DNA from 3 places in the Microbacterium sp. SL62 genome. Region 2 is predicted to be linked to each of the others. Evidence: predicted binding sites of a transcription regulator. Region 2 holds the regulator's gene; each other region holds the start of a gene.

Region 1 (5,798 bases), 1.1 Mb from region 2:
GCCCCCGTGACGACCTCGACGCCCGGCTCGATGCGGCCGGTGCGCGTCGGTACGATGCCACGATCGTGTCGGCCGCGATGATCGCGCTCGCGGCGGCACGAGCCCTCGACGCCGGCCGCACGCTCGCGGACTCCGAGCCCCTGTACCTGCGCAGCCCCGACGTCGTCGCCGCCCACGCGCCGAAGCGGGTGAGCTGATGGCGACGCGGACCGCCACCGTCGCCGACCTCGACGCGATCATGGCGCTCGAGCACGCCTCGTTCCCGACCGACGCGTGGAGCCCGGCGATGATGCGTGAGGAGCTCGCGTCGCCGCACGGCTGGTACGTCGTCGCCGAAGAGGCAGGGCGGGTCCTCGGCTACGCGGGTCTGCGCGCCGTGCGCGGGGCTCGGGATGCCGACATCCAGACCATCACGGTCTCCGAGGCCGCGCGGGGTCGGGGGCGGGGCCGAGCCCTGCTGACCGCTCTGCTCGACGAGGCCGCGCGCCGCGGGGTCCACGACGTGTTCCTCGAGGTGCGCGCCGACAATCCCGTCGCCCAGAAGCTGTACCTCTCGGAGGGGTTCAGCGAGGTGGGGCGTCGCCCCCGCTACTACCAACCCGACGACGTCGACGCGATCGTCATGCAGTTGAACCTGCGCGGCTGGGTCGCCCGGCGGGCGGAGCCGACGGCCCCCGCATCCGCCTCGCCCGAGAGCTCTCCGCCCGTCGACGGCGCGGAGGCGCCGTCCTCCCCGACCGCCACCGGAAAGGGCTGGTGCTGATGAACGCGCCTCTCGTGCTCGGCATCGAGACCAGTTGCGACGAGACCGGTATCGGGATCGTGCGCGGCAGGCAGCTGCTCAGCAACACGATCGCCTCGAGCATGGACGAGCACGCCCGCTACGGCGGGGTCGTGCCCGAGGTCGCCGCGCGCGCCCACCTCGAGGCTCTGCAGCCCTCGATCGACGCGGCTCTCGCCGAGGCCGGTGTGACCCTGGCCGATCTCGACGCCGTGGCGGTGACGAGCGGGCCGGGCTTGGCGGGTGCCCTGATGGTCGGCGTGGGTGCCGCCAAGGGGCTCGCGGTCGCCCTCGACAAGCCGCTGTACGCCGTCAACCACCTCGTCGGGCACATCGCCGCCGACATCCTCGACGCCGACGCAGGGGAGCTGGAGTACCCGACCGTCGCCCTGCTCGTCAGCGGCGGGCACACCTCGCTCCTGCTGGTGCGCGACCTGACGAGCGATGTCGAGCTCCTCGGCGAGACGATGGACGACGCGGCCGGCGAGGCGTTCGACAAAGTCGCCCGCCTGCTGAAGCTCCCGTACCCCGGTGGCCCCGAGATCGATCGTGCCGCGGCCGAGGGCGACCCGACGGCGATCCGCTTCCCGCGCGGCCTCTCCCGCGCCTCCGACATGGCATCGCACCGCTACGACTTCTCGTTCTCGGGGCTGAAGACGGCCGTGGCGCGCTGGGTCGAGCAGCACGAGGCCGCGGGGGAGCCCGTTCCGGTCGCCGATGTCGCCGCGTCGTTCCGCGAGGCCGTCGTCGATGTGCTCGTGACGAAGGCCCTCGACGCGTGCGCGCGGCACGGCGTGCCGCGTCTGCTGCTCGGCGGTGGCGTGATCGCCAACAAGCGCCTGCGCGATGTCGCTCTCGAGCGTGCGGCGGCCGCCGGGGTCGCCGTGCGCATCCCGCCGCTGCGGCTGTGCACCGACAACGGCGCGATGATCGCGGCGCTCGCTGCGGAGCTCATCTCGTCGGGCCGTCGCCCCTCGACCCTCGCCTTCGGGGCCGATTCGACGCTCCCCGTCACCGAGATCCAGGTGGCGGAGGATCCGGATGCCGAGACCCCGGCGCCGCGCGCGGGAGCCACCCCGTGACCGAGGTGCCACCGCCCACGCGTCGGGCCCGCAAGGAGGACGTCGCCCCCGCGGTCGAGCTGCCTCCCGTGCCACCACTGCCCGCCGACGTCCGGGCGGCGGGTTCCGAGATGACGACCCCCGACGCGGGTGACGATGACGACGGTCGCCTGCCGACCGCTCAACTCGAGATGGCCGCGTTCGGCGATCATCTGATCCCGTACGCGCCGCCCGTTCCGCCGAAGCCGCCGTCCGTCGCGCCCTGGGCCCTGGGGGTGGCGATCATCGCCCTCGCGGCGGCGCTGTTCACCGGGTGGCTGGTGCCGATCGGTGTCGTCGGGGCGATCCTCGCGACCGTCTCCCTCCGCCGGGCGCACGACAGTCGCCGGGGCGCCGTCTGGGCTCTCGCTCTCGCGGTGGTGTCGATCGCGTTCAGCGTCGGATGGTTGATCTGGGGTTTCTCGCAGCTCTCGGTCGGGTGACCCGGGTCGTCAGACGCGGTCGGCCAGGAGGGCGAGCCGCTTCGACCCCACGCGCGTGAGGATGAGCGTGGCGGCTGCGTCCCCGCGGAGCGCGAGCTTCTTGCGGAGCACCGCCGGATCCACGTCGACACCGCGCTTCTTGATCTCCAGCGTGCCGATGCCCCGGGTGCGGAGGGCCTGAGCGAGCTTCTTCGGGTCGGCCGGCAGCTGCTCGCGCACGCGGAACGACGACACGAACGGGCTCGTCAACGCCGCGTCGGAGGTCAGGTACGCGATGCCGGGCGCGAGCATGCCGGCATCCAGGGCTCGTCCGACCTCGCCGATGAGCCGTGCGCGGATGACGGCGCCGTCGGGCTCGTGGACGAACGCGCCGAGTTCGCGGTCCGCGACGTCGGGGCTGTCGGCCGGGGCGGTGAGCTCCCAGGCGTCTCCGCCCCGCACCACGAGCGCGGCCCGTCGCACGCCCGCGCGGGCGAGGGATCCGGCCCAGAGGACGAGTTCGATGGTCGAGCCGTCGGCGCTGATCCACTGCGCCTCGACGTCGTCGGGGATCTGCGTGCGATCGAATCCCGGCCCGAGCTTCACCCCACCCGGCTTCGTCTTCAGCAGCTCGAAGACCCACTCGAGAGACGGCGACCACTCGGCGGACGACACCTGTCGCGTCTCGGCGTGCCCCGCGGTGCGGCGCGCGGGATCGAGCCAGACGGCATCCGTCCCGCTCAGGTCGACGTCCTCGGCCCGCGCGTGCTGCACCGTGGCCGCGTCGCCGAAGGGGGCGAGGTTGTAGGCGGCGATCGCGGCGGTCACCTCGTCGGCGTCGACGGCGTGCACCCGGATGCCGAGACCCGCCATCCCGAGGGCGTCCCCGCCGATCCCGCAGCCGAGGTCGGTCACGCGGTCGATCCCCGCGGCGCGGAAGCGACCCGCGTGTCGGGCGGCGATGGACAGGCGCGTGGCCTGTTCGAGGCCGGCCTTGGTGAAGAGCATCCGCTCGGCGAAGGGTCCGAACTTCGCGGCCGCACGGACGCGGAGGCGCGCTTGCCCGACGACGGCCGAGACGAGATCGGGGGAGTGCCCGGAGGCTCGCAGGCGCGAGACGGCTCGGGCGACCTCGTCGGTCGAGTCGAGGGCGCCCACCTCGTCGAGGAGGCGCAGGCCCTCGGGTGTGAGCAGGGCGGTCAGCTCGGTGGTATCCACCGATTCAGCCTAGGCGCGGGTCGTTGCTGGCACTCGCGTTGCGTGAGTGCCAGCGCTTCTCTACACTCGAATTAGCACTCTCCCCGCGTGAGTGCTGACAAGTCTTCTGTAACGAGAAAGAAGAGGTAGACCGTGTCGGTTTCCATCAAGCCGCTCGAGGACCGCATCGTCATCAAGCAGGTCGAGGCTGAGCAGACCACTGCGAGTGGTCTCGTCATCCCCGACACCGCCAAGGAGAAGCCGCAGGAGGGCGAAGTCGTCGCCGTCGGCCCCGGCCGCATCGACGACAACGGCAACCGTGTCCCCCTCGACGTCGCCGTCGGCGACCGCGTGCTCTACAGCAAGTACGGCGGCACCGAGGTCAAGTTCGGCGCCGAGGAGTACCTCGTGCTCTCGGCTCGCGACGTCCTGGCGGTCGTCGTCCGCTGACCGAGTGAGATCGTTCGAAGGCCCCGGATGCCACGGCATCCGGGGCCTTCGTCGTCCCCGGCGCTCATCGGCTCCCTCTGGCAGGAAAGGCGCGATGGTCGGCGGCCCGACGCGCGAGCGGAGCCCTAGGCTGGATCGGTGACCTCCGCTCCTTCCGCCCCGACCGGCGGGAGCACCCGCGGTGCGCTGTACGCCCTCGGCGCCTACCTGTTGTGGGGCGTCCTGCCGATCTACTTCCTGCAGCTCAAGCCCACCGGCCCGTTCGAGGTCGTGGCCTGGCGGATCATCCTCGCGTTCGTCTTCTGCCTCCTGTTGTTGACGGTGCTGCGCATGTGGCGGCCCTTCCTCGCGATCGTGCGCCAGCCGCGTCTGATGGGGCTCACCGCGGTGGCCGGCGTGCTCATCTACGTGAACTGGCAGACCTATCTGTTCGGCGCGCTGACCGATCGGGTCATCGAGACGAGCCTGGGCTACTTCATCAACCCGATCGTGACCGTGCTGCTCGGAGTCATCGTGCTGCGCGAGCGGCTGCGCCTCGTGCCGTGGATCGCCATCGGCCTCGCCGTCGTCGCGGTCGCGGTGATCGTCATCGGCTACGGTGCGTTCCCCTGGATCGCGCTGACCCTCGCCTTCTCGTTCGGCTTCTACGGTCTCGTGAAGAAGCAGATCGGGCCGGCGGTGGATGCGGTCAGCGGACTCACTCTCGAATCACTCTGGCTCCTGCCGGTCGCCGCCATCCAATTGGTGTTCGTCGCGAATCTCACGGGGATCACCCTGGGCACGGCGGGAACGCTGCACACGGTTCTCCTCCTCTCGGCGGGGGCCGTCACGGCCGTCCCCCTGCTGCTGTTCGCCTCGGGAGCTCGGCGCGTGCCGCTCACCGTCATCGGCCTGCTGCAGTTCGTCGCCCCGATCATCCAGTTCGCGATCGGGGTGTGGGTGCTGCACGAGCCCATGACCGTCGAGCGCTGGACCGGTTTCGCCCTCGTCTGGGCGGCTCTCGCGATCCTCAGCGTCGACTCCGTCGTCGCCTCGCGTCGTCATCGACGGGCTCCGGTCGATGTCGTCGAGCCCGTGTGACGCCTTTTCCTTCGTTTCTCGGCCCGGAATTGCCGCGCGAAAGTAACGATTAGGTCGCGTAATCGACCGTTAACACATTGCAACATCACGGCTACAAGTGCGCCATTAGGTTTGTCACAATCCGAGCGGGTTATCCGCGCGGTTCCATCTCACCAAGGAGCACCCATATGAGTGTCCTCTCCCGTTCGCGTGCGGCGAAGATCATCGGCGGCTTCGCCGTGGTCGGCGTCACCGCGCTCGTCCTCGCCGGTTGTACCGGCACCAGCACTCCGTCCGACTCCGGCAACGCCGCCGGTGGGGGCGACTTCCCGATCGACTGCAACGCCGCCGAACCCGCCTCGTACACGCCCGAGTACTCGTCGACCTCGACCGGCCCCGCCAAGGACCTCACGTACAACATCGGTACGGCCCTGCCCGTCACCGGTAACCTCGCCTTCCTCGGCCCGCCCGAGATCGCGGGCACCGAGCTCGCGGCATCCGACATCAACGCCGCCAACAAGGGCGTCAACATCAACCTCATCCAGGGCGACTCGGGTGACACCGACAACAAGGCCTACGAGACCGAGATCCCGCGCCTGCTCGGCGCCGGTGCCACGGCCATCGTGGGTGCGGCGTCGTCGGGCACCTCGCTGCAGTTCATCGACCAGGTCATCGCGGCCAATGCCGTGCAGATCTCGCCGGCGAACACCTCGGCGGCCTTCACGGGCTACAACGACAAGGGCCTGTACTGGCGGACTGCTCCCTCGGACGTGCTCCAGGGCGAGGTCC
Region 2 (5,798 bases):
CGACGTCGGGGTGCTCCTTTTCGACGACGCGCAGCAGGCGATCCTGCGGGCCGAGCAGTTGCACCATGGCCACGCCGTCGACCTCGATGCGGTCGGAGACGGTTTCTTCGGGGGAATCAGCCACCCAGGCTCTTTTCGTTCAGGCCGCCCGCGAGGACGTGGGCGTGCACATGGAAGACGGTCTGACCGGCGCCCTCGCCGGTGTTGAAGATCAGACGGAAGTCGCCGTCGGAGTGCTCGGCGGCGACGGAGTTCGCGAGCCCGATGACCTCGGTGAGCAGGTCGGGGTCGCCCGCGGCCAGCTCGACGACGTTGCGGTATTGCTGCGTCTTGGGGATCACCAGCAGGTGCACCGGCGCCTGGGGCGCGATGTCGCGGATCGCGAAGGCGTTCTCGGTCTCGGCGACGATCTCGGCGGGGATCTCGCCCTGCAGGATGCGCGTGAAGATCGACGGCTCGCTCATGGCATCCATTCTAGTGAGGGCCTCCGACATCGAGGCGGGGCCGTTGCGCCGAGGCGCGGCCCGGATCACCAGCGCCCGTGCGCCGCCGACAGCACCGAGATGGCCGCGGCCCCCGCGGTGGAGGTGCGCAGGACCGTGTCGCCCAGGCGTACGAGTCGGGCGCCGGCATCGGCCAAGGCCGAGAGCTCCTCTGGCGCGATGCCGCCCTCGGGGCCGACCACGAGCACGACGTCGCGCCCGTCAGAGGCTTCCGTCGCGACGGACGTGAGACGGTCGGATGCCGAGGGCTCCAGCACCAGCACGAGCGAGGTCGCGACGAGACGCACGAGGTCGGCCGTGCGGGCCACGCCCTCGACCTCGGGGATCCAGGCCCGGTGCGCCTGCTTGGCCGCTTCGCGGACGATCGTTCGCCAGCGGGCGAGGCCCTTGTCGGCCTTGGCATCCCAGCGCGAGACGCTGCGCGAGGCCTGCCAGGGCACGATCGCGTCGACGCCGAGCTCGGTCGCCGCCTGAACGGCGAGTTCGTCGCGGTCGCCCTTGGCCAGGGCCTGGACGAGCACGAAGCGCGGCGAGGGTCCGGGGATGACCTCGCGCCCCGTCACCCGTACCTCGACCTGCTTCGGCGACGCCGCGGTGACGACACCCGTGAGCCACGCTCCGCGACCGTCGCCCAGTGTCACCCCCTCGTCGACGCGCACGCGCCGCACGGCGGCGGCGTGGTGTGCCTCGGCGCCGGTCAGCACGACGGAGTCGCCCGCGTGGGCGTTCCCGGCGTCGTCGGTGACGAAGTGCAGCACCACGGTCAGTGCCGGAAGCGGTCGCGGAACTTGCTGAACATGCCCTGCTGGTGCTCGGCAAGCCGCGGCTTGGGGGCCTTCGTGCGCTTGGCGAACTCCTCGATGAGGGCGCGCTCCTTGTGGTCGAGACGCGTGGGGGTCACCACGTGCACGCCGACGCGCAGGTCGCCGCGCTGACTTCCGCGCAGCGGCGTGATCCCGCGGCCCTTGATGGTCAGGACGTCGCCCGATTGCACGCCCGGGCGCACCTCGAGGTCGACGCTGCCGTCGAGGGACTCGATCGACGTGTTCGTCCCGAGAATGGCATCCGGCATCGACACCTCGAGGGTCGCGACGAGGTCGTCGCCCTCGCGACTGAAGGCCTCGTGCGCTTCGACCGTGATCTCGAGGTACAGGTCGCCGTTGGGGCCGCCGGCAGGACCGACCTCGCCCGACCCGGGCAGCTGCAGACGCAGGCCCGACTCGACACCGGCGGGGATGTCGACCGAGACCGTGCGGCGCGCACGAACGCGGCCCTGACCCTGGCACGTCCCGCACGGGTAGGGGATGGTGGTCCCGTGACCCTGGCAGACGCTGCAGGGGGCACTGGTGACGACGTTCCCGAGCAGGCTGCGGACCGTGCGCTGCACGTGGCCGGAGCCGTGGCAGATGTCGCACGTGACCTCGCTGGTCCCGGGCTGCGTGCACGCGCCCTGGCACGTCTCGCACAGCACGGCGGTGTCGACCTCGAGGTCGCGGTGGGTGCCGAACACGACGTCGCCGAGGTCGAGGGTCACACGGACCAGGGCGTCTTGGCCCCGCTCTCGACGCGACCGCGGACGCGGACCCCGTCCGCCGCCGCCCTGGCCGCCCCCACCGAAGAACGTCTCGAAGATGTCGCTGAACCCGCCGAAGCCGGCCGCTCCCCCGCCGCCGAAGGGGTTCTGGTCGCCGCCCATGTCGTACCGGCGGCGCTGCTCGGGGTCGCTCAGCACGTCGTAGGCGTGGGTGACCAGCTTGAAGCGCTCGGAGGCGTCTTCTCCGGGGTTCACGTCGGGGTGCAGCTGGCGTGCCAGTCGGCGGTACGCCTTCTTGATGTCTTCGGGGCTGGCATCGCGTTCGACGCCCAGGACCTCGTAGTGGTCAGCCACAATCGCCTTCCTGTCCGCTTGCGCGGGGTCGTTCTCGGGTGGGGTGCTCGCGGGATTCGACGTCAGCGAGACGCGTCGTCGTCTTCGAGCATCCGGGTCAGATAGTGCGCGACGGCACGGACCGCCGCGAGGTTGGAGGAGTAGTCCATGCGGGTGGGACCGAGCAGCCCGACGCGGGCCCCGCCGGTGGATCCGTCGTACCGGCTGGCGAGCACCGAGGCCTCGATGAGTCCGAACGGCTCGTTCTCACGACCGATGCTCGCTGACAGCCCCTTCTCATCGGCCACCATCTCACTCATGAGACGCAGGAGCGTCACCTGCTCTTCGATCGCCTCGAGCAGCGGGTAGATGCTCCCGCGGAAGTCGGACTCGCGCTTGGCGAGGGTCGCGGCGCCGGCCATGACGAGGCGATCCTGACGGAACTCCTCGAGCTCCTCCCCCACGATGCGCAGCACCGCGTCGGCGAGCACGTCCAGCGTGACACCCGGGCGCGGCCCGTCGGTCAGCACGGCTTGCACCTGCTGCGAACTGTCGGCGACGCTGCGCCCGACGAGCAGCGCGCCGACGCGAGCGCGCAGCTGCACGATGTCGGTCTCGCCGGGTTCTGCGGGCACGAGGGCGATGCGCTGCGAGACCCGGCCCGTGTCGGTCACCAGGATCACCAGCACGCGCGGGCCGCCGAGGGCGACCAGTTCGACGTGACTGACATTGGCGCGGGCGAACGACGGGTACTGCACGATCGCGACCTGTCCGGTCAGCTGCGTGAGCGCGCGGACGGTGCGGGCGAGCAGGTCGTCGAGGTCGCCCGCTTCGTCGAGGAACGACGTGATGGCGCTGCGCTGTGCTCCCGAGAGCGGGCGGAGCTCGGCGAGGTGATCGACGAAGACGCGGTATCCCTTGTCGGTGGGGACGCGCCCCGACGAGGTGTGCGGGGCGACGATGAGCTCTTCGTCCTCGAGCAGGGCCATGTCGTTGCGGATGGTCGCCGCCGACACCCCGAAGGCGTGTCGATCGACGATCGCCTTGCTGCCGACGGGTTCGCGCGTGTCGACGTAGTCCTGCACGATCGCACGGAGCACCTGAAGGCCACGTTCCGACACCATGAGCTGCTCCTCCCGTCTGGCACTCGCATCTGCGGAGTGCCAATTCTACGGGATCGCCTCGGCACGGTGCCGGGCGGCTCGCGGAGTCGCCCTGCGGCGCGTCGTTCAACGCCCGAGAGCCCCTCATCGAGGTCGGCACGCGAGCACCGGAACGAACTCGTCCGCCGGCCGCGTCGCCGGTCAGACCGTGAGCGCCCGGACCACGGCATCCGCCAGGAGTCGTCCCCGCAGCGTCAGCACGATGCGCCCGTGAACGGCATCCCGGCCCTCGATCAGACCGTCGGCGATGAGGGATGCCACGGCCTTCCGCCCTTCGCCGAGGATCTCGGACACGGCCAGACCCTCGCGGATGCGGCTGCGCAGCAGCACCGACTCCAGCCGGCGCGCGGTCTCGTCGGGCCGCTCGCGCGCGGCCGCGGGCGATTCGACCGCGGCCAGGCGTTGGGCGTACGCGGCGGGGTGCTTCACGTTCCACCAGCGGAGCCCCGCGACGTGGCTGTGCGCGCCCGGCCCGAAGCCCCACCAGTCGGTCCCCCGCCAGTAGGCGAGGTTGTGACGCGAGCGGTGCGCGACGTCGCGCGACCAGTTCGACACCTCGTACCAGTCGTATCCGGCGGCGGCGAGCAGGTCGTCGGCCAGCTCGTACATGTCGGCTTGCAGGTCGTCGGAGGGCTCGGCCACGACCCCGGAGCGGATTTGGCGCGCGAGCTTGGTGCCGTCTTCGACGATCAGCGCGTAGGCCGAGACGTGGTCGGGCTCGAGGGCCGTGGCCGCTTCGAGGGAGGCGCGCCAGTCGTCGAGCGATTCTCCCGGCGCGCCGTAGATGAGGTCGACCGAGACGTCGAGACCCGCGCGGCGGGCCGCGGCGACGGCCGTGGCGACGTTCGCGGGATCGTGGGTGCGGTCGAGGGCGGCGAGCACGTGCGGCCGGGCCGACTGCATGCCGATCGACAGGCGGGTGACACCGGCGTCGGCGAGAGTGCGGGCGACCGTGTCGTCGACGGTGTCGGGGTTGGCCTCGACGGTGACCTCGGCCCCGTCGGCGATTCCGAACTCCGAGCGGACCGCGTCGAGCATGCGCGCCAGGTCGCCCGGCGGCAGCAGGGTGGGCGTTCCTCCGCCGAAGAAGACGGTGGATGCCGCGCGGCGGCCACCCGCGGCATCCATCACTCCCCCCGCCAGACGCACCTCGGCGGCCAGCGTGTCGGCGAAGTCGTCTTGGCGGGCGCCGCGCAACTCGCTGGCGGTGTAGGTGTTGAAGTCGCAGTAGCCGCACCGCACGCGGCAGAACGGCACGTGCAGGTAGACACCGAAATCGGCGGTCGGGTCGATCTCGAGGTCGGCGGGCAGGTGTCCGTCGGCGGGGGCCGGGTCTCCGAGCGGGAGCGGACCGCCCATCAGGACGAGTACAGCGGCGAGATCGCGCGCAGGTAGCGGGCGAATAGCGCCTTGCGCCGACGGCGCACGCGGCTCGAGAACAGGCGGTACGACGGGGCCGTCGGGCGGTCGAAGGCGCGCACGACGAACCACACCTCGTCGTTGTCGCGCCACTCCACCGCGAACAGCTCTTCGCCGCTGACGATCGAATGTCCGACGGTGCCGAGGATGAAGCCCATGCGACGGGGCTCTTCGAAGACCGAGATCACGCGCAGCTCGGCGTCGGCGCGGTGGCCGTCGACCTTGCCGTGCAGGCGCACGCCGGTGCCGGGGCTGACGAACGGCGTTCCGTCGGCGGCGAAGCGCTGCTCGGCCTCGAGGCTGCTGGGCGCGACGGGAGCACCGTCGGCGTCGAAGCCGACGCCCGAGTAGCCCTCACCCGACGCTGGGCGCACGTCGCTGATGCTCAGTTCGCCGGTGCGCAGGGGCGCCCACGACAGCAGGAGCTCTCCGGCCGCGGCGAAACGCTCCTCGCCGCTGCCGATGCGCCAGGCGTCTTCTGCCGGCAGCGAGTTCTCGGGCGGGTACTGCATCAGATCGTGCGCCTGAGTGGCTCCGACAGCCGCGTAGTCGACCGTGTCATCGGTGAAGTTCTGCCTGCGCATGGTTCACCCCTCTCGGTGTGGTGCGTTACTTCTTGGTCTCGACGTCTCCCGACAGGGCGGCGATGAACGCCTCCTGCGGAACCTCGACGCGGCCCACCATCTTCATGCGCTTCTTGCCCTCTTTCTGCTTTTCGAGGAGCTTGCGCTTTCGGGTGATGTCACCGCCGTAGCACTTGGCGAGGACGTCCTTGCGGATGGCGCGGATCGTCTCGCGCGCGATGATGCGCGCACCGATCGCGGCCTGGATGGGAACCTCGAACTG
Region 3 (5,798 bases), 770 kb from region 2:
ACGATCGTCTTCGTCGGCTCCCTGTACTCGCAGGTGGCGGGCCCGTACGTCTCGTCCTACGTCGCCGCCAAGCACGGACTGCTCGGGTTCACGCGGTCGCTGCGGCAGGAGATGCTCGCGCATCGCGGCATCCGGGTGAAGATCGTGCTCCCGGCGAGCATCGACACGCCCATCTACCAGCGCGCCGCCAACTCGACGGGGCGCACGCCCTTCCCGCTCCCGCCGGTGGTGTCGGCCGACCGCGTCGCCCGGGCCATCGTGCGGGTGGCGCGCGGACCCCGACACGAGGTCGGGGTGGGAGCCGCGCAGTTCGTGACCCGCCCCCTTCAGTTCTTCGCTCCGCGCGTGTACGACCGCTTCATCCGTGCGCTGCAGCATGCCCTGGGGCTGCGCCGTCGCCCCGCCGCAGCGACCACCGGAGCGGTGCTCACCCCGCAGCACGACCCCGGCGCGGTGAGCGGGGGCTGGTCGCGCATCCCGCTTCGCCGCCCGCGCTGACCAGACCGGGAAGGACCCCGGAGGCCATGGGGCATCCGGAGTCCCGTGGACAGCTTCAGGCTGCGGTCTCGAAGCCCTCTCGCTGCGTGTTCTCGTCGGCGACGCGGACGCCCCAGCGGTAGGCGAGCTTGCCGCCGAGCCAGCCCGAGACGCTCAGGCCCGCCGCGGCGATCGCGCTGAGCAGGAACGCCACCACCGGCACGCGCCCGAGGTCGAGCAGTCGCACGACCAGCCCGATCGAGAACAGGACCATCGCCGTGACGTTCAGCACGAGATGCGCGAGCGCGGTGCGGTGAGCGGGGGTGCCCTTCGGGATGCGCGACATGTCGAGCAGCCCGAGCACCGAGGCGCCCACGGCTCCCCCGAGCCCGATGGCGATGAGCCAGCGCGAGCCCTGCGCGAATCCACGCGGATCGTCGGCGGCCAGGCCGAGCAGATCGAACACCAGGCTCGACGACCAGGCCCCGATAGGGATGGTCACCGCCACCGGGTGGAACGGGTGCCCGTACGGCCCCGCCACGATCGCCCGGGGCACCTTGGCCGCTCGCATCGCGGGGAAGCTCGCCCCGCTCCGCGGCGCCGAGACCGTCGAGGGCCCCGGCGTCGCGGCATCCGTCCCGCTCATTCCTTGTGCAGCGCGTCCTGCGCGCGCCCGGCGAGCTTCTCGACCGTGTTCGGCAGCTCGGTCGTCCCGTAGAACCGCACGTCGGGCTTGGTGGGCGGGGGCATGGGCACGCCCGCGGGGGGCTCGGGCAGGTAGGTGAACTCGCCCTTGCCGTCGGGGGTCGGGCCCGAGGCCCACGTGCCGTCGCCGGCCTGGGCACCGTCGCTGAAGTTGATGTACTGGTACGCCACGTCGCGGTCCTCCTTGTCGAGAGGGAAGTTGCTGGGCACGGGGAGCTTCTCGTAGCCCTCGGCCTGCAACTCGGCGGCGGCCGCTGCCCACTGGTTCTGGTGCATCGTGTCGCGCGCCAGCAGGAACGCGAGCAGATCCTTCACGCCGTGGTCGTCGGTCTGGTGATAGAGCCGCGCGACCTGCACACGGCCCTGCATCTCGGCGTTCGCGTTCGCGGTGAAGTCGGCGAGCAGATTGCCGCTCGCGGTGATGAAGCTCCCCTGCCACGGGTTGCCGTTGGAATCGACGGGGCGCGCGCCGGCGCCCGCGACGATCCCGTGCTGGATGTCGGTGCCGCCGATCACGGCCGCCACGGTCGGGTCGTCTTGCACGGCCTCCTCGGTGATGCCGAGCGGCGACTTCTCAAGCAGCTGGGCGATCATGATCGCGAGCATCTCGACGTGGCCCATCTCCTCCGCGCCGATGCCGAACACCAGGTCGCGGTACTTGCCGGGCATGTGCATGTTCCAGGCCTGGAACTGGTACTGCATCGCGACGGAGATCTCGCCGTACTGCCCGCCGAGCACCTCCTGGAGTTTGCGGGCGTAGACCGCGTCGGGCTTGTCGGGGGTGGCGGAGTGCTGCAGTTCTTGCCGGTGGAAGTACATGTCTCTCCTCACGGCGCCGGGGGGATGGCCGGGTGACCGGTGGCGCGTGAGTGCTACGAAACGTCTGTTTCCGCCCTTCACGCGCGGGGGTTGTGGGGCGCCGCGGCGTGGGCCACAATGGCGCGCCCGAGTCTTGGCACTCTCATGGGGTGAGTGCTAATCTGAATGCAGTTGAGCCGTATCGACTCAACTTCACAGAACATCCGGGATGCCGAGTCCCGACCGATCGAAAAGGAGAACGACCATGGCCACCTACGACCCCTTCCGCGACCTCGACCGCCTCGCGTCGACGCTCCTCGACGCCCGCCGCGGCGGTGGTCCGCGACGGATGCCGATGGATCTCTACCGCGACGGCGACCACTACGTGCTGGCCGCAGACCTGCCCGGTGTCGACCCCGGCTCGGTCGACATCGACGTCGACGGCCAGCTGCTCACCATTCGCGCCGAGCGCACCCTCGGCTCGGGTGAGGGCGTCAAGTGGATCACGCGTGAGCGCGAGACGGCGTCGTTCGTCCGCCAGCTCAACCTCGGCCAGGGCATCGACACCGACGGCATCAGCGCGTCGTACCGCAACGGCGTGCTGAGCGTGACGATCCCCGTCAGCGAGAAGGCGAAGCCCCGCCGCATCGCCGTCTCGACCGACGAGCGCGACGGCGTCATCGAGGCGCACGAGAGCACGCCTCAGCTGATCGAGCAGTAACGGCGCGACCTCGAGGGGCGGTCCTGCGGGGCCGCCCCATTCGCGCGCCTGGGCGCGATGACGACGTCGCTTGTCAAGGGTCTGGCCTTTGCGCCCGCGCGATCGGAGAGTGCCGCAGTGCCCCGCCCGTCCGTCGCCGCGTGCGCGAGGGACACAGCGAAGCCCCGGGCGTCGCGAACGGGCCCGGGGCATTCGAAGGTGGGTCAGAGGTCTTCGGGAGCGAGATCGCCCTGGCCTTCTTCGCCGAGTTCGACCACGCCCGGGTCCATGCCCTGGGAGTCGGTGCCGGTGGACTCGGGGTGGATGTCCTCGAGCGGGATGTCGCTGTCATCGGCGGGGATCTCCGCCGGGTCGGCGCCCGTCGCGGTCGCCGGGTTGATGTCGTCGGAGTCGGCGCCCTTGTCGAGGGCCGTCGTGGCGTCCCACTCCGCCTGCGCGGGGTCGAGCGTCGGGTCGGGCTCGATGGAGGTGTCGCCGTCGCGCAGGGGCTGCACGCCCGCGATACCCACGTCGGCGGCCGGGGTCGTCGCGTCGGGGGTCGGGTCGATCGAAGCGTCGCTCATGGGGGGTCCTTTCGTGGGACGCACGTCACCGCCGGGATCAGCGGTCCCCTCATCAAACGGGGCGCACCGCCCGCGACCCCGCCCCTTGACACGCACGTCCCCGCCTTCGTACGGGGAAGAGACGGGATGCCGCCCCTCGCCGCGGCGGAAGGAACAACATGGCTGACAGGCTGACGGTCCGCTCGCACGGGATCGACGACGTGGAGCGCGTCTGGCAGCGCTTCGTGCCGAGCGCACGACTGGAGCGCGTGGACCCGCAGCGGGTGTCGTTCTCGTGGAACTCCGTCGAACTCCCCGGGTTCTCGGTCGTGGCCTACGAGCTGGCTGCCTCTGTCCACTCTTCCGTCCGGATGGACGAGCAGATCATGGCGTGCCGGATGATCGGCGACGACATCCGCGTCGAGGCCGAGGGGCGCTCGCTCGATCCGCGCCGCCCGTGGCTGGCGGCCGACGGAGGCGCGGAAGCGCACTGGAGCGGAGCCGCCCGCGTGCGCGCTCTGGTGTTCGATCGCAGCGACGCCGAGCGCCTCGCTCGCATCGTCTCGGGCGACGACCGCCTCGTGTTGCGGCGCCTCAACCCGGCCGCACGCGACCGCGCCGCCGCGACGCAGTGGGAGCGCAGCTTCGCTCACGTCTCCGCCTCGCTCGAGGCCGCGCACGACGACCCGATCCTCTCGGCCGAGTTGCAGCGTCACGCGCTCTTGACGACCCTGTCGACGTTCCACACCCCCTACGTCGACGCCCTGCAACGCTCGCACCAGCGCAGGGCCGCCCCGCGCACCGTGCGCCGCGCGATAGCCCACATCGAGGCGCACGCGAAGGAACCCCTCACGCTCGAGGACATCGCCGTGGCATCCGGGATCTCCTCCCGCGGACTCCAGCACGCGTTCCGCCGCGCGCTCGACACGACGCCGATGGAGTATCTGCGCCTGGTCCGCGTCGTCGGCGCGCACGAGGAGTTGCGCGCGGGCGTCCCGGTATCGGTCGCCGAGGTGGCCCGGCGGTGGGGCTTCTCGAGCGCCTCGCGCTTCGCGCGCTATCACCGCGAGCACTACGGGCAGAACCCCGCGCAGGTCGCGCGCATGTTCTGACGCCGTAACGCCTTCGGTCTCGTCGTTGCGCGCGGCGTGCCGGGCCGTGCCCGATCGCACACAGCGAATGCACAGTGAAAAGCGGAGCGGGCACGGTGCCCGCGAGAGGACCACGTTGGGCACGTTCATCTACGAGAGCGGCGTTCGCAACGAATTCGAAGACCGTCTCCTCGCACACCTGCAGGTCGTCGTCGGCAACAAGCTGCGACGGGGCGAACCGTTCTACTTCGTGTGGAAGGACGACATCAGCACGGGAGGCGGCCGCACCTCGGTGTGGGTCCACCCGCGCTCGAACCTGGTCTTCACGTTCAACGGAGGACGCCCGCCGACCCTGAACCGCGCGTGGCTCGAGGCCCTCATGTCGACGGCGAACTCGCCCACCGGGCTCTACGTCGTGCCCGAGCCCGCCGAAGACGCCGCCCCACCGGAGTCCTTCGCCTGACACGTCGGCCGCGGACCGCGGGTGTCAAGGCGCTGGCCGTAAGCCGCTCGAGGCCCCACCGTGAGGGAGACGAGAGGATCCCCCATGACCGACTCCCCGCGCATCGTCGTGATCGGCGGCGGAAACGCCGGCCTGTCCGTCGCCGGGCGCCTGCACCGCGCGCGCCTCGGCGAGATCACCGTGATCGAGCCGCGCACGACCCACGTCTTCGCCCCTCTCCAATCGCACATCGCCGGAGGCGCCGCGCGCGCGTCCGAAGCCGCGCGGCCGCAGGCCGACGTCATCCCTCCGGGGGTGCGGTGGCTGCGCGATGAGGCCTTCACGGTGGATGCCGACGCCCGGCGCGTGCACCTCGTCTCGGGCGGACGGATCGACTACGACCAGCTCGTCGTCTGTGCGGGAATGCGCATGGCCTGGGAACAGATCCCCGGTCTCCCCGAGGCCATGGCCGCCCCCACCGGAATCTCGAACTACGACTACCGGCTCGCCGCGAAGGCCTCCCCCGTGCTGCGCGACCTGCGCTCCGGGACGGTCGTCTTCACGCAGCCACCCGAACCCGCCTCCTGCGGAGCGGCCGCGCAGAAGCCCATGTACCTCGCGTGCGACTGGTGGCGGGCAATCGGGGTGCGCGACGACATCCGCGTCGTGTTCGTCTGCCCCGACCCCGTCCCCTTCGGGGTCCCGGCGATCGACGACGAGCTTCGCCGCAAGCTCGACGAGTACGGCATCGAGGTGCGGTACAGCCAGGATCTTCGACGGGTGGATGCCGACTCCCGCACGCTCGTCATCGGCCGGGGCGACACCGAGGAGACGATGGCGTACGACGTCCTGCACGCGGTCCCCCCGCAGCGGGCGCCGGAGTGGATCGCGGGCAGCGGGCTGGCGGCATCCGACGATCCGCATGGCTTCGTCGATGTGGATCCCGAGACCTTCCAGCACGTGCGCCACCCGCAGATCTGGGCTGTGGGCGACGCAGCGACCGTCGCGACCCGACGCTCGGG

Evidence for each region. The regulator HrcA, encoded in region 2, represses chaperone genes, less so after heat shock. The targets are predictions, from matches to a motif close to TTNGCACTCGNNNNNNNCGAGTGCNAA.
Region 1: groES (co-chaperone GroES) is a predicted target of HrcA. The motif match lies at 3,548-3,574, and genes of this name have one in related genera.
Region 3: OVA26_RS14155 (Hsp20/alpha crystallin family protein) is a predicted target of HrcA. The motif match lies at 2,135-2,161, and genes of this name have one in related genera.

What each region holds. Positions count from the first base shown of each region.
Region 1 covers NZ_JAPPRM010000001.1:1,123,084-1,128,881, forward strand. Annotated here, with positions in the region: gene tsaB (tRNA (adenosine(37)-N6)-threonylcarbamoyltransferase complex dimerization subunit type 1 TsaB) at 1-197, shown strand, start outside; gene rimI (ribosomal protein S18-alanine N-acetyltransferase) at 197-763, shown strand; gene tsaD (tRNA (adenosine(37)-N6)-threonylcarbamoyltransferase complex transferase subunit TsaD) at 763-1,863, shown strand; gene OVA26_RS05305 (hypothetical protein) at 1,860-2,324, shown strand; gene OVA26_RS05310 (THUMP-like domain-containing protein) at 2,334-3,521, opposite strand; gene groES (co-chaperone GroES) at 3,654-3,950, shown strand; gene rarD (EamA family transporter RarD) at 4,089-5,030, shown strand; gene OVA26_RS05325 (ABC transporter substrate-binding protein) at 5,198-5,798, shown strand, end outside.
Region 2 covers NZ_JAPPRM010000001.1:2,187,552-2,193,349, forward strand. Annotated here, with positions in the region: gene OVA26_RS10435 (PhoH family protein) at 1-67, opposite strand, end outside; gene OVA26_RS10440 (HIT domain-containing protein) at 117-464, opposite strand; gene OVA26_RS10445 (16S rRNA (uracil(1498)-N(3))-methyltransferase) at 530-1,264, opposite strand; gene dnaJ (molecular chaperone DnaJ) at 1,267-2,391, opposite strand; gene hrcA (heat-inducible transcriptional repressor HrcA) at 2,454-3,494, opposite strand; gene hemW (radical SAM family heme chaperone HemW) at 3,675-4,892, opposite strand; gene OVA26_RS10465 (DUF1990 family protein) at 4,892-5,536, opposite strand; gene lepA (translation elongation factor 4) at 5,562-5,798, opposite strand, start outside.
Region 3 covers NZ_JAPPRM010000001.1:2,954,253-2,960,050, forward strand. Annotated here, with positions in the region: gene OVA26_RS14140 (SDR family NAD(P)-dependent oxidoreductase) at 1-498, shown strand, start outside; gene OVA26_RS14145 (DUF2231 domain-containing protein) at 554-1,048, opposite strand; gene OVA26_RS14150 (manganese catalase family protein) at 1,120-2,001, opposite strand; gene OVA26_RS14155 (Hsp20/alpha crystallin family protein) at 2,246-2,701, shown strand; gene OVA26_RS14160 (sugar ABC transporter ATPase) at 2,905-3,264, opposite strand; gene OVA26_RS14165 (helix-turn-helix transcriptional regulator) at 3,423-4,355, shown strand; gene OVA26_RS14170 (DUF7882 family protein) at 4,471-4,797, shown strand; gene OVA26_RS14175 (NAD(P)/FAD-dependent oxidoreductase) at 4,882-5,798, shown strand, end outside.